One region of the Pantoea eucrina genome, then DNA from elsewhere that is predicted to be linked to it. Evidence: predicted binding sites of a transcription regulator. Region 1 holds the regulator's gene; the other holds the start of a gene.

What was found. Region 1 encodes PhoB, which activates phosphate uptake and scavenging genes when phosphate is short. Its sites were predicted from a motif close to CTGTCATAAAACTGNCNNAT; they were not measured.
Region 2: a site for PhoB is predicted at 3,707-3,726, ahead of ugpB (sn-glycerol-3-phosphate ABC transporter substrate-binding protein UgpB). Genes of this name have one in related genera too.

The regions. Positions count from the first base shown of each region.
Region 1 is NZ_CP083448.1:787,209-793,935, forward strand. Features, by position in the region: gene LAC65_RS03610 (AAA family ATPase) at 1-2,457, opposite strand, end outside; gene sbcD (exonuclease subunit SbcD) at 2,454-3,671, opposite strand; gene phoB (phosphate response regulator transcription factor PhoB) at 3,864-4,553, shown strand; gene phoR (phosphate regulon sensor histidine kinase PhoR) at 4,569-5,879, shown strand; gene LAC65_RS03630 (PstS family phosphate ABC transporter substrate-binding protein) at 5,945-6,727, shown strand, end outside.
Region 2 is NZ_CP083448.1:233,009-239,735, forward strand. Features, by position in the region: gene livH (high-affinity branched-chain amino acid ABC transporter permease LivH) at 1-849, shown strand, start outside; gene LAC65_RS01040 (high-affinity branched-chain amino acid ABC transporter permease LivM) at 846-2,117, shown strand; gene livG (high-affinity branched-chain amino acid ABC transporter ATP-binding protein LivG) at 2,114-2,881, shown strand; gene livF (high-affinity branched-chain amino acid ABC transporter ATP-binding protein LivF) at 2,883-3,596, shown strand; gene ugpB (sn-glycerol-3-phosphate ABC transporter substrate-binding protein UgpB) at 3,820-5,136, shown strand; gene ugpA (sn-glycerol-3-phosphate ABC transporter permease UgpA) at 5,192-6,082, shown strand; gene ugpE (sn-glycerol-3-phosphate ABC transporter permease UgpE) at 6,079-6,727, shown strand, end outside.

The DNA.
Region 1 (6,727 bases):
AGAAGTCAGTAACTGCTCACTCTCTTGCCAGCGCTGCCAGCGCTGCTGCTGTGCGGCAAACCAGCTGGCGCGTCCGGCGGGTTCCGGCAGGCGAAGCTGATGGGCCGCGAGCTGCTCCGTCAGCCGCGCCGCAGCGTGCTGCAGCGCCTGCTGTTCATCTCTGAAACGCTGCTCCAGATCGGCCAGCTGCTGCTGTGCGCTCTCCCGCTGCTGCTGTGCAAGCTGCTGCTCCTGCAGATGCTGCTGCCACCGCTGCTGCTGCTGCTGATGGGCATCTTTAGCCTGCTGCAGCACTGCCGCCGCCTCTTCACGCGCCTGCAGCTGCTGTTGCTCCGTCAGCTCCTGCGCCTCCAGCTGCTGCTGCCAGGCAGTGAACTCTGCATGCTGCGCCGGCGTAAAGTGCAGCCCCAGTGGGGTGCACAGCGCCTGCCACCTGGTATCGATGGTGGCCAGCTGGCGATCCAGTTCAGCCAGCTCCTCTTCCAGCGCCTGCTGCTGCTGCAGAGAGAGTTTCTGCTGTTCGCCCTGTGCCGTGCCCGCCTCTTTCAGCTGCGCCACTGCCGTCTCCAGCGCGGTAAGCCGCTGCTGATTCTCATCCGGCCGGAGCTGCTGATAGTCCGCTACCGCCGGGTGCTGACAGGAACCACACAGCGGGCAGGGGGCGTCAGGCTGTAGTCTGGCGCGCTCATCAGAGAGCCGGGCAATGGTCCGTTCCAGTTCGCACAGGTGACGCAGATCGAGCAGCGCCTGATGCTCGCGCTTCCAGCTGTCGCGCAGTTTCTGCAGTGTCTCTTCACCCTGCAGGTAACTCTGCTGCAGCTGCGTCAGCCGGGCAGCCCGCTGTACGCGCTGCGGTTGCAGCGATTGCCACTGCGCGGCCAGCAGCGTCAGCTGCTGACGCGGGGCGCGCTGCTGCTGATAGCGCGCAAGAGCATTGCGCAGATCGGCGCTGCGCTGCTGATTTTCCAGAGAGGTCAGCGCCTGCTCAGCCTGTTCGCGCTGCTGGCGGCTCTCCGTCTCCGCCTGCGCTAATGGCTTAGCCGCCTGTTCACGCGCTGCCAGCGTCTGCTGTAGCTGCGCCAGCTGCCGCTGCTGCCGCTGCTGCTGTCCGGCAAGCTGCGTCGCCGCCTGTTCACGCTCCTCAAGGTGTCCGATATCAGCCTGCCAGCGCGCCAGCTCCGGCCCCCAGCCGGCGGTAGCCGCTTCGCGCGTGCGCCACGCCTGCTGTTCAGCCAGCTGTAGCTGTAAGCGTTCACTCACCTGTTGCTGCTGCTGCAGCGCCTGTTCGCTGCGGGCGACCGCCTGCTGCTGCTGCGTCAGCTGCTGCTGCTGTTCACTCAGCTGCTGCGCGGTGCGCGCTATCTGCTGATCGAGCGGCAGCACCTGCTCAGTCAGCAGCGTTTCGAGCTGCTGTCCGGCTTCCACCGCCTCATCGCGCTTCTGCAGCGCCTGCTGATAATCGCGTTCCGCCTGCTGCAGCGTGGTTTCAGCCTGCTGCTGCTGCGCCTGTAGCTGCCGGACCAGCTGCTGCTGTGCATCACTGTCCTGCTGCAGCTGTTCACGCAGCTGCAGTCCGGCGCGCAGCTTCTCTGCCGGCTCGGCGCGCGCCAGCTGCTGGCGCTCTGCGGACGCCTGCTGCCACGCCTGCTCCGCTGCCTGGCGCGCCGCGTCAGCGTCCTGCTGCTCCTGCGTCAGCTGCTGTGCCTGCGCCAGCCACTGCTGCTGCGTCTGCGCCTGCGTAAGCTGTGCATTCAGCGCGCGCTCCTCCGCGCTTAAGGTCTCCAGCTGCTGTGTGAGCGACGCCCGCTGCGCCTCATCCAGCAGCGCGATGCCGCCGGCACGGGCGCGCAGCGTCTCAAGCGCGCCGCGCGCCGCGCGCCAGCGTTCAAAGATATGGATGGAGATATCGCCATAAATTTCGGTACCGGTCAGCTCCTCCAGCAGTTCGGCACGCTCGCCGGGCCGGGCGTTGAGAAACGCGGCAAACTGACCCTGTGACAGCATCATTGAGCGGGTGAAGCGGGCAAAATCGAGCCCGGAGAGCGACTCTATGGCTTTCAGCTTATCGCCGACTTTATCCGCCACGATCTGATTATCAGCGACCCGCGCCAGCTCCACGCGCGGCGCCTGCAGCTTGCCGTCAGCCTGACCGCGCGCCCGGTTCTGGCTCCAGAAGGCGCGCCAGGCTTCACCTTTGATTTCAAACTCGACTTCAGCCAGACACTCGGCGGTGTCGCGCGTCATCAGCTGATTCTCACTCTGCGACAGCCCGCCAAGGCGCGGCGTCTGGTGATAGAGCGCCAGGCAGATCGCATCCAGCAGCGTGGTTTTGCCGGCGCCGGTAGCGCCCGTGATGGCAAACAGACCGTTGCTGGCGAACGGCTCCTGGCGGAAGTCGATCAGCCATTCACCGCGCAGCGCGTTGAGATTTTTAAAACGTAGCGTCAGAATTTTCATGCGGATGGATCCTCCAGGGCGGCCAGCGCGCTGCGAAACAGGCGGGTCAGTCCGTCACTCTGCTGCGCGTCCAGCTCTGACTCCTGTGCCAGGCGACGGGCAAAAACCTCTTCGACTTTCAGTTCGCTCAGCGTCTCATTTGTCAGCCGTTCCAGGCTGCGCTGACGCAGCGCGCGGCTGCGGCGCACCAGCAGCACCTCTACCGGCAGCGTGGCCGTGAGCTGTTCAATACGCCGCTGCAGATCGGTGAGGTACTCCTGCGTGGTGATCTCGATATCCAGCCATACCGGCAGCGATCCCTCATAGCGGGCAAACTGTGCCAGCTGCGCCTCAATCTCTGCCATCGAACCTTTTAGCATCTGCATCGGCTGAAAGGCGGGTATGGTCAGCGCGGTTACGCTCTCCAGCGTGCGGCCAAAATCGAGTAGCCAGACGCTTTTATCACGTCCGCTCTCATCAAAACTGAGCGGGATCGGTGAGCCGCTGTAGCGAATATGTTCCGTGCCGGCAATCCGCTGCGCACGGTGAATATGGCCGAGTGCAATGTAGTCTGCGGGCGGAAACGCCTGCGCCGGAAACGCATCCAGCGTGCCGATATAGATATCGCGTACCGCGTCGCTTTTGGTCACGCCCACGGTAGTGAGGTGGCCGGTGGCGACGATTGGCAGCGGCTCATCCAGCCGTTCTCTTTCTGCCACGGCGGCGCTATAGCAGTGCTGGTAATGCTGCTCGATCGCCTGCAGCAGCGATAACTGCTTGTCGCGACCGGACTGACCGGCCCGACTGCGCAGAATATCGCGCGGGCGCAGATAGGGGATGGCGCACAGCAGCGCGCCCGGCGATCCGTCGCGCTGCGTCAGCGTCAGCACCTGCTGTTCACTGCCGGGGGTAGCGCTGGTGATCACCCGGGTGTTAAGGCAGGCCAGCAGTTCGCGCGACTCATTCAGCGTGGCGACTGAATCGTGATTGCCCGCCAGCACAACCAGCTGACAGCCGCTGGGCTGCAGCGCGACCACAAACCGGTTAAACATTTCACGGGCGTAACTGGGGGGCGAACCGGTATCAAACAGATCGCCTGCCACGATCAGTGCATCAACCTGATGCTCAGCAATTTGCCGGAGCAGCCAGTCAAGAAAAGCCTGGTGTTCGGCGGCGCGACTCTTGCTGTAAAAAAACTGACCGAGGTGCCAGTCTGCGGTATGAATAATGCGCATGGGGTGTCCTGCCTGAAAGCTGGCGGCCAGTATAACGGCTTCGGGCACAAAGGAAAAAAGACGTTTTTGCCGGTGCGAGGGTGGTTTTTATCTCTTGCTTACCGGCCGGGTTTTTCATAAAAGTGTCATAAAACTGACGCATAATGACGCCGCATATCCTAGTGACATCCCGTCACACTCGCAGGAGCAATAATGGCCAAGCGCATTTTGGTTGTGGAAGATGAAGCGCCCATCCGGGAAATGTTATGTTTTGTGCTGGAACAGAACGACTATCAGCCTATTGAAGCGGAAGATTATGACAGCGCGATTAGCCGGCTGATTGAACCCTGGCCCGATCTGATCCTGCTGGACTGGATGTTGCCCGGCGGCAGCGGCATCCAGTTTATTAAGCATCTGAAGCGCGAAGCCATGACGCGCGATATCCCGGTCATGATGCTGACCGCGCGCGGTGAGGAAGAGGATCGCGTGCGCGGACTGGAAGTGGGCGCAGATGATTACATCACCAAGCCGTTCTCACCGAAAGAGCTGATGGCGCGTATCAAAGCCGTCATGCGGCGCATCTCCCCGATGGCGGTCGAAGAGGTGATTGAGATGCAGGGGCTGAGTCTCGATCCCTCCTCACACCGCGTGATGTCGGAGACCACGCCGCTGGAGATGGGGCCAACCGAATATAAGCTGCTGCATTTCTTTATGACGCATCCGGAGCGGGTCTACAGCCGCGAACAGCTGCTGAACCACGTCTGGGGCACCAACGTCTATGTCGAAGATCGCACCGTAGATGTGCATATTCGTCGCCTGCGTAAAGCACTGGAAATCTCCGGCCACGATCGTATGGTGCAAACCGTACGCGGAACAGGGTATCGTTTCTCTGCCCGCTACTAAACGGAGCCTGCTACCGTGCTGGAACGCCTCTCCTGGAAGCGATTACTGACCGAGCTGGCGCTGGCCTGTCTGCCTGCGCTGCTGTTCGGCCTGCTGTTTGGTTATCTGCCGTGGTGGCTGCTGGCAGCCGTCTCAGGCGTTCTGGCCTGGCACTTTACTAATCTGATGCGGCTCTCCCACTGGCTGTGGGTCGACCGCTCAATGACGCCGCCCACCGGGCGCGGCAGCTGGGAACCGCTGTTTTATGGCCTCTACCAGATGCAGTTGCGTAACCGCCGTCGCCGCCGCGAGCTGGGAAACCTGATCAGGCGTTTTCGCAGCGGCGCGGAGTCGCTGCCGGATGCCGTGGTGCTCACCACCGAAGAGGGCACCATTTTCTGGTGCAACGGCCTCGCTCAGCAGCATCTGGGGCTGCGCTGGCCGGAGGATAACGGCCAGAATATTCTCAACCTGCTGCGCTATCCTGAATTCTCCCGCTATATCCGCCAGCGCGACTTTGCCCGGCCGCTGACGGTGGTGCTGAATAATCAGCGGCACATGGAGTTCCGCGTGATGCCTTACAGCGAGGGGCAGTGGCTGATGGTGGCGCGCGATGTGACCCAGATGCATCAGCTGGAGGGTGCCCGCCGCAACTTTTTTGCCAACGTCAGTCATGAATTGCGTACGCCGCTCACGGTGCTGCAGGGCTATCTGGAGATGATGGACGATGAGGCGATGAATGCGCGCACGCGCAGCAAAGCGCTGGGCACGATGCAGGAGCAGACCCGGCGCATGGACAGCCTGGTCAGGCAGCTGCTGACGCTGTCGCGCATCGAGGCGGCCCCGGCGCTCGATCTCAAAGAGCGGGTCGATGTACCGGCCATGCTGCATCTGCTGCAGCGCGAAGCGGAAACGCTGAGCCAGGGGCGCCATGTTGTTCACTTCCATACCGATCCTCATCTGCGCGTACTGGGTAACGACGAGCAGTTGCGCAGCGCTATCTCGAACCTGGTCTATAACGCGGTTAACCACACGCCGGAAGGCACGCATATTCATATCAGCTGGCTGCGCACGCGGCAGGGAGCGGAGTTTAAAGTCTGCGATAACGGTCCCGGCATCAGCGAAGAGCATCTGCCGCGCCTGACGGAGCGCTTTTACCGCGTTGATAAAGCGCGGTCGCGCGCCACCGGGGGCAGCGGACTGGGGCTGGCGATCGTCAAGCATGCGCTGAGCCATCACGGTGCGCGGCTGGAGATCAGCAGCTGGCCGCATCAGGAGACCTGCTTTCGCTTTCTGCTGCCGTCGCGTCTGATTGTGGAAGAGGCCGCGCAGGAGCGGGCGGGGTAATCTGCATTGCGCCGTTTTCGCAGGCTTGCCACAATAGCGCTCTTCTTCTCTCTGACGGCGGCTCCATGCTGAAATCTCTGCTGTTCACACTTCTGCTGCTCTTCTCTGTGCTGGCGCAGGCGCAAAAAGCGATGCTGACCGGCAACCTCAGCAGCGCCGGCTCAGATACGCTGGGCTATCTGATGACGCTGTGGGGGGAAGATTTCAGCCTGCAGGCGCCCGGCGTCAACGTTCAGGTACAGGCGGCGGGCTCTTCGACCGCGCCAACGGCGCTGGCAGCGGGAGCCGCACAGTTGGGCGCGATGAGCCGGCCGATGCAGAACGATGAGCGACAGCTGTTTATTGCCCGCTACGGCTATCCGCCGCTCGCCGTACCGGTCGCCATGGATGCGCTGGTCGTGGTGGTGAACCAGGCTAATCCGCTGCAGCGTATCAGCCAGCCGCAGCTTGATGCGCTCTATTCTGTTACCCGGCTGTGCGGCGGCACGCAGGTTCCGCAGCGCTGGGGCGATACGGGCGTAATAGATGATAAGTGGGCGCAGCGGCGCATCCAGCGCTTTGGCCGCAACTCTGCCTCCGGCACTTGGGGGTTCTTCAAGCAGCAGGCGCTTTGCCGCGGCGATTTTCGCGCTGACGTGGCGGAGTTTCCCGGTTCGGCTGCCGTGGTGCAGGCGGTTGCGACCACGCCAGAGAGTATCGGCTACGCCAGCTTTGGCTTTCATCTCAGCGGTGTGAAGATCGTGCCGATTGTCACCCGGACCGGCGAAAGCATCATGCCCGATGCCGATACCATCCGCAGCGGCCGCTATCCCTGGTTCCGGCCGCTCTATATTTACGTGAACAAACCA
Region 2 (6,727 bases), 550 kb from region 1:
ATTGGCTACACCATGGTGTATGGCATTATCGGCATGATCAACTTCGCCCACGGCGAGGTTTACATGATCGGCAGCTATGTCTCTTTTATTGTCATTGCCGCCCTGATGATGATGGGCATTGATACCTCGTGGCTGATGATCGCCGCCGGTTTTATCATGGCAGTGATCATCTCCAGCGCTTACGGCTGGAGTATTGAACGCGTTGCCTATAAGCCGGTGCGCGCTTCCAAGCGGCTGATTGCGCTTATCTCCGCCATCGGGATGTCTATTTTCCTGCAAAACTACGTCAGCCTGACCCAGGGCTCGCGCGATCTGGCGCTGCCCAGTCTGATCACCGGCCAGTGGACATTGGGTGAAAGCAACGGCTTCGCCGCCACGCTCACGACCATGCAGCTGGTGATCTGGGTAGTGACGTTTCTGGCAATGCTGGCGCTGACGCTGTTTATCCGCTATTCGCGTATGGGCCGCGCCTGCCGCGCCTGCGCAGAAGATCTGAAAATGGCCAGCCTGCTGGGCATCAATACCGACCGCGTCATTTCGCTGACCTTTGTGATTGGTGCGGCTATGGCAGCGGTTGCTGGCGTGCTGCTGGGGCAGTTCTACGGCTCAATCAACCCGTTTATCGGCTTTATGGCCGGCATGAAAGCATTTACTGCAGCGGTGCTGGGCGGTATCGGCAGTATTCCGGGCGCCATGATTGGCGGACTGGTACTCGGCATTGCGGAAGCGCTGACGTCAGCTTACCTCTCGACGGAATATAAAGATGTGGTCTCCTTTGCGCTGCTGATCGTGGTATTGCTGGTGATGCCAACCGGTATCCTGGGCCGCCCGGAGGTAGAGAAAGTATGAAGCGTCTCGGGCTGCTTAACGCCGTGCTTTCCGCGGCAATGCTGCTGGTACTGGCCAGCTTCTTTATGGGCATGCGTCTCGACCTGGATGGCACCCGGCTGATTGTGGTCAGCGCGGGCGAGGTTCGCTGGAACTGGATCTTCGCTGGCTGCGCGGTGGTCTTTATCTTTCAGCTGCTGCGTCCGCTGTTTTCAGGCCGGTTTCACCGCAGCGGTAAAGCCTTTGTGCTGCCGGCGTTTGATGGATCTACCGCGAAGCAGAAACTGCTGATGGCGCTGCTGATCGTCGCTGCCGTTGCGTGGCCGCTGTTTGCCTCACGCGGCAGCATCGACATTGCTACGCTGACGCTGATCTACGTCATGCTGGGACTGGGGCTTAACGTGGTGGTTGGCCTCTCCGGACTGCTGGTGCTGGGCTACGGCGGTTTTTATGCCATTGGCGCCTATACCTTTGCGCTGCTGAACCACTACTACGGTTTTGGCTTCTGGGAGAGCCTGCCGCTGGCGGGCATCGTGGCGGGCGCCTTTGGCCTGATGCTGGGATTTCCGGTGCTGCGCCTGCGCGGCGACTATCTGGCGATTGTCACGCTCGGTTTCGGTGAAATCGTGCGTATTCTGCTGCTGAACAGTACGTCGATTACCGGCGGGCCGAACGGTATCGCGCAAATCCCCAAACCCGGCCTGTTTGGCATTGAGTTTGGCCGCCGCGTCAGCGAAGGGGGCTGGACGACGTTCCACGAGCTGACCGGGCTTGCCTACAACCCCAATCACCGCGTGATTTTCCTCTATCTGGTCGCGCTGCTGCTGGTGGTACTGACGCTATTTGTGATCAATCGCCTGCTGCGTATGCCGCTGGGGCGCGCATGGGAAGCGCTGCGCGAAGATGAGATCGCCTGCCGCTCGCTGGGGCTGAGCCCGACGCGCATCAAGCTGACCGCCTTTACCATCAGCGCCGTATTTGCCGGTTTTGCCGGGACGCTGTTTGCAGCGCGCCAGGGCTTTGTCAGCCCGGAGTCGTTTACGTTTGTTGAATCCGCTTTTGTGCTGGCTATCGTGGTACTGGGCGGGATGGGGTCTCAGCTGGCGGTGATCCTCGCGGCGATCCTGCTGGTGGTATCGCGTGAACTGATGCGCGATCTTAATGAGTACAGCATGCTGGTGCTGGGCGGCCTGATGGTGCTGATGATGATCTGGCGTCCGCAGGGGTTGCTACCGATGAAGCGTCCGCATCTGAAACTGAAAAAGAGCAAACAGGGAGAGCAGGCATGAGTCAGCCTTTATTAGCCGTTGAAGGCCTGATGATGCGTTTTGGCGGCCTGCTGGCCGTCAACAATGTGGCACTGGCGCTGCATCCGCAGGAAATTGTTTCGCTTATCGGACCCAACGGTGCCGGTAAAACCACCGTGTTTAACTGCCTGACCGGCTTCTATAAGCCGACCGGCGGCACCATTAAATTGCGCGATCGGCCGCTGCAGGGCCTGCCGGGACAGAAAATCGCGCGCATGGGCATTGTGCGCACGTTTCAGCACGTGCGGCTGTTCCGTGAGATGACGGTGATTGAAAATCTGCTGGTGGCGCAGCATCAGCATCTGAAAAGCGGCGTCTTTTCCGGCCTGTTAAAAACACCGGCGTTTCGCCGCGGTGAGAGCGAGGCGCTCGATCGCGCAGCCATCTGGCTGGAGCGTATCGGCCTGCTGGAGCTGGCAAACCGCCAGGCGGGTAATCTGGCTTACGGCCAGCAGCGCCGGCTGGAAATTGCCCGCTGCATGGTCACGCGCCCGGAGATCCTGATGCTGGACGAACCGGCCGCGGGCCTTAACCCGCGTGAAACGCATGAGCTGGATGCGCTGATCGCCGAGCTGCGCAGCGAGCACAAGGTATCAGTACTGCTGATTGAACACGATATGAAGCTGGTGATGGGCATTTCCGACCGCATCTACGTGGTCAATCAGGGAACGCCGCTGGCGAACGGTACACCGGAACAGATCCGCAACAACCCGGACGTGATCCGGGCTTATTTAGGTGAGGCGTAAGATGGCAAACCCGATGTTAACGCTGCAGGGTGTAAGCGCCCACTACGGTCCGATCCAGGCGCTGCACAATATTAATCTGCATATCAGTCAGGGGGAGATCGTCACGCTGATTGGTGCCAACGGCGCCGGTAAAACCACGCTGCTGGGTACGCTGTGCGGCGAGCCACGCGCCACCAGCGGCACCATTGTGTTTGACGGAAAAAACATTACCGACTGGCAGACGGCAAAAATCATGCGGGAGGCGATCGCGATCGTGCCGGAAGGGCGTCGGGTGTTTTCCCGCATGACGGTGGAGGAGAATCTGGCGATGGGCGGTTTCTTTGCCAGCCGGCATGAGTATCAGACGCGTATTGAGCGGGTTTACCAGCTCTTTCCCCGGCTGGCAGAACGCAAAGTGCAGCGTGCCGGTACCATGTCCGGCGGTGAACAGCAGATGCTGGCGATTGGTCGTGCGCTGATGAGCCAGCCGCGTCTGCTGCTGCTGGATGAACCCTCGCTCGGGCTGGCGCCTATCATCATCCAGCAGATTTTTGACACTATTGAGCAGCTGCGTAAAGAGGGGATGACCATCTTTCTGGTTGAGCAAAACGCCAATCAGGCGCTGAAGCTTGCCGATCGCGGTTACGTGCTGGAGAACGGTCACGTGGTGCTGGAGGACAGCGGTGAGGCGCTGCTCTCTAACGAAGCGGTGCGCAGCGCCTATCTCGGTGCCTGATCGGCCTGCGGCCCGGTATCCTGCCGGGCCGCCTTTTTCCTGCCTGCCGCTTTTTTGCTGAAAAATGTGCACAACGTTCACGTTTTACCGCCCGGCTGGCGCGTTTCTGTGTGTCATATCTCTGTCATATTTCGGTTATTTTTCTATCATCTTCCCGTGTCATGTTACTCCGCGAACAAAAAATGCGTGATATTGCGCGTACCTAACAGCACAGGAAAACTTTATGACCGCTTTAACGCTTCGTCCCCGTCTGATGAGTGTGTTGCTTGGTCTGGCGCTCAGCGGTAACGCGCTGGCTGCGACCGAAATCCCTTTCTGGCACTCAATGGAAGGGGAGTTAGGCAAAGAAGTTGACTTTCTGGCACAGCGTTTTAACCAGGCGCATCCCGATTACAAAATTGTGCCCACTTACAAAGGTAACTACGAGCAGAGCCTGGCGGCGGGGATCGCAGCGGTACGCACCGGTAAAGCGCCTGCGCTGCTGCAGGTCTATGAAGTCGGTACGGCAACCATGATGGCCTCGAAAGCGATTGTGCCGGTGCACGACGTGTTCAGCCAGGCTGGCGTGCAGATGGATGCGAAGCAGTTTGTGCCAGCCGTGGCGGGTTACTACAGCGACAGCAGCGGTCAGCTGATCTCTCAGCCGTTTAACAGCTCAACGCCGGTGCTCTACTACAACAAAGATGCCTTTAAAAAAGCGGGGCTGGATCCGGAGCAGCCGCCGAAAACCTGGCAGGAGCTGGCAAAAGACGCCGCTGCGCTGCGTAAAGCCGGCATGAGCTGCGGCTATGCCAGCGGCTGGCAGGGCTGGATCCAGATTGAAAACTTCAGCGCGTGGCATGCGCTGCCGGTAGCCAGTAAAAACAACGGCTTCGACGGCACGGATGCGGTGCTGGAGTTCAACAAGCCGGTGCAGGTGCGGCATATCCAGATGCTCGAAGAGATGAACAAAAAAGGTGATTTTACCTACTTTGGACGCAAGGATGAGCCGACCGCCAAGTTTTATAACGGCGACTGCGGGATCACGACCGCCTCTTCCGGCTCGCTGGCGGATATCAAGCACTACGCCAAATTTAACTTCGGCGTAGGCATGATGCCGTATGACGAGACCGTGCCTGAAGCACCGCAGAACGCCATCATCGGTGGCGCCAGCCTGTGGGTGATGAAAGGCAAAGATGCGGCCACCTATAAAGGGGCGGCGGAGTTTATGAAGTTCCTCGCGCAGCCGGAGATTGCCGCCGAATGGCATCAGAAAACCGGCTACCTGCCGATCACTACCGCCGCCTACGAGCTGACCAGAAAGCAGGGTTTCTATGAGAAGAACCCGGGCGCGGATATCGCTACCCGGCAGATGCTCAACAAAGATCCGCTGCCATACACCAAAGGGATGCGTCTCGGCAATATGCCGCAAATCCGCACGGTGGTAGATGAAGAGCTGGAAGGCGTCTGGACCGGCAAGCAGACGCCGCAGGCAGCACTGGATAACGCGGTTAAGCGCGGTAATGCACTGCTGCGTCGCTTTGAACAGCAGGTGAAATAAATCCGATCCACCGGGAGCGGCGCTGGGTCGCTCCCGCTTTCAGCGTGAGTTCGCTATGCCCTCATCGTCTCGTCCGGTCTTTCGTGCCCGGCTGCTGCCCTATTTGCTGATGGCACCGCAGCTGATTATCACCGCCATCTTCTTTCTCTGGCCTGCCGGAGAAGCACTCTGGTATTCGCTGCAGAGCATCGATCCGTTTGGCATCTCCAGCACCTTTGTCGGGCTGGAGAACTTCAGCCGTCTGTTCAGCGATCCCTACTATCTCGACTCCTTCTGGACCACGATAGTGTTCAGCCTGCTGGTCACGGTGCTGGGGATGCTGTTCTCGCTCCTGCTGGCCGCGCTGGTTGACTATGTTGTGCGTCTGCAGAAGCTCTATCAGACCCTGCTGCTGCTGCCGTACGCGGTGGCACCGGTGGTCGCCGCAGTGCTGTGGATGTTCCTCTTTAATCCAGGGCTTGGGCTGCTTAGCCATCTGCTTAATCAGATGGGCTATAACTGGAACTATGCGCAGAACAGCGGTCAGGCGATGTTTCTGATCGTGCTCGCCTCTATCTGGCAGCAGATGAGCTACAACTTTCTGTTTTTCTTCGCGGCGCTGCAGTCGATTCCGAAGTCGCTGACTGAGGCGGCCGCTATCGACGGGGCCGGGCCGGTACGGCGCTTTTTTCATCTTTCTCTGCCGCTGATTACGCCGGTGAGCTTCTTTCTGCTGGTGGTCAACCTGGTCTACGCCTTCTTTGATACCTTCCCGGTCATTGATGCCGCCACCGGTGGCGGGCCGGTACAGTCCACCACCACGCTTATCTACAAAATTTATCGGGAAGGATTTACCGGTCTCGATCTCTCCTCATCTGCCGCGCAGTCAGTCGTGCTGATGCTGCTGGTGATTGGCCTCACTATTCTGCAGTTCCGCTTTGTTGAGCGTAAGGTGCAATATCAATGATTGAGAACCGACGCGGGCTGGATATTTTCAGCCACACGCTGCTGATTCTGGGCGTGCTGACCATTCTGTTTCCGCTCTATGTCGCCTTTGTCGCCGCCACGCTGGATAACACCGCGGTTTATCAGGTCCCGATGACGCTGGTGCCCGGCACGCATCTGTGGGAGAACGTTTCGCGTATCTGGACGCAGGGCGTTAACGGCAGCGCCGCGTTTGGCATGATGTTGCTGAACAGCTTTATCATGGCGCTGGCGATTACGATCGGCAAAATCAGCGTCTCTATGCTCTCAGCTTTTGCGCTGGTCTGGTTTCGCTTTCCGCTGCGCACGCTCTTTTTCTGGCTGATTTTCATTACGCTGATGCTGCCGGTTGAAGTGCGTATCTTCCCGACGGTTGAGGTGATCGCCACCCTTAATCTGCTCGACAGCTACAGCGGGCTGACGCTGCCGCTGATGGCGTCGGCAACGGCCACCTTTCTGTTCCGCCAGTTCTTCCTGTCGCTGCCGGACGAGCTGATTGAAGCCGCGCGCATTGACGGTGCCGGGCCGATGCGCTTCTTTTGGGACATTGTTCTGCCGCTGTCAAAAACCAATCTTGCCGCGCTGTTTGTGATCACCTTTATCTACGGCTGGAATCAGTATCTCTGGC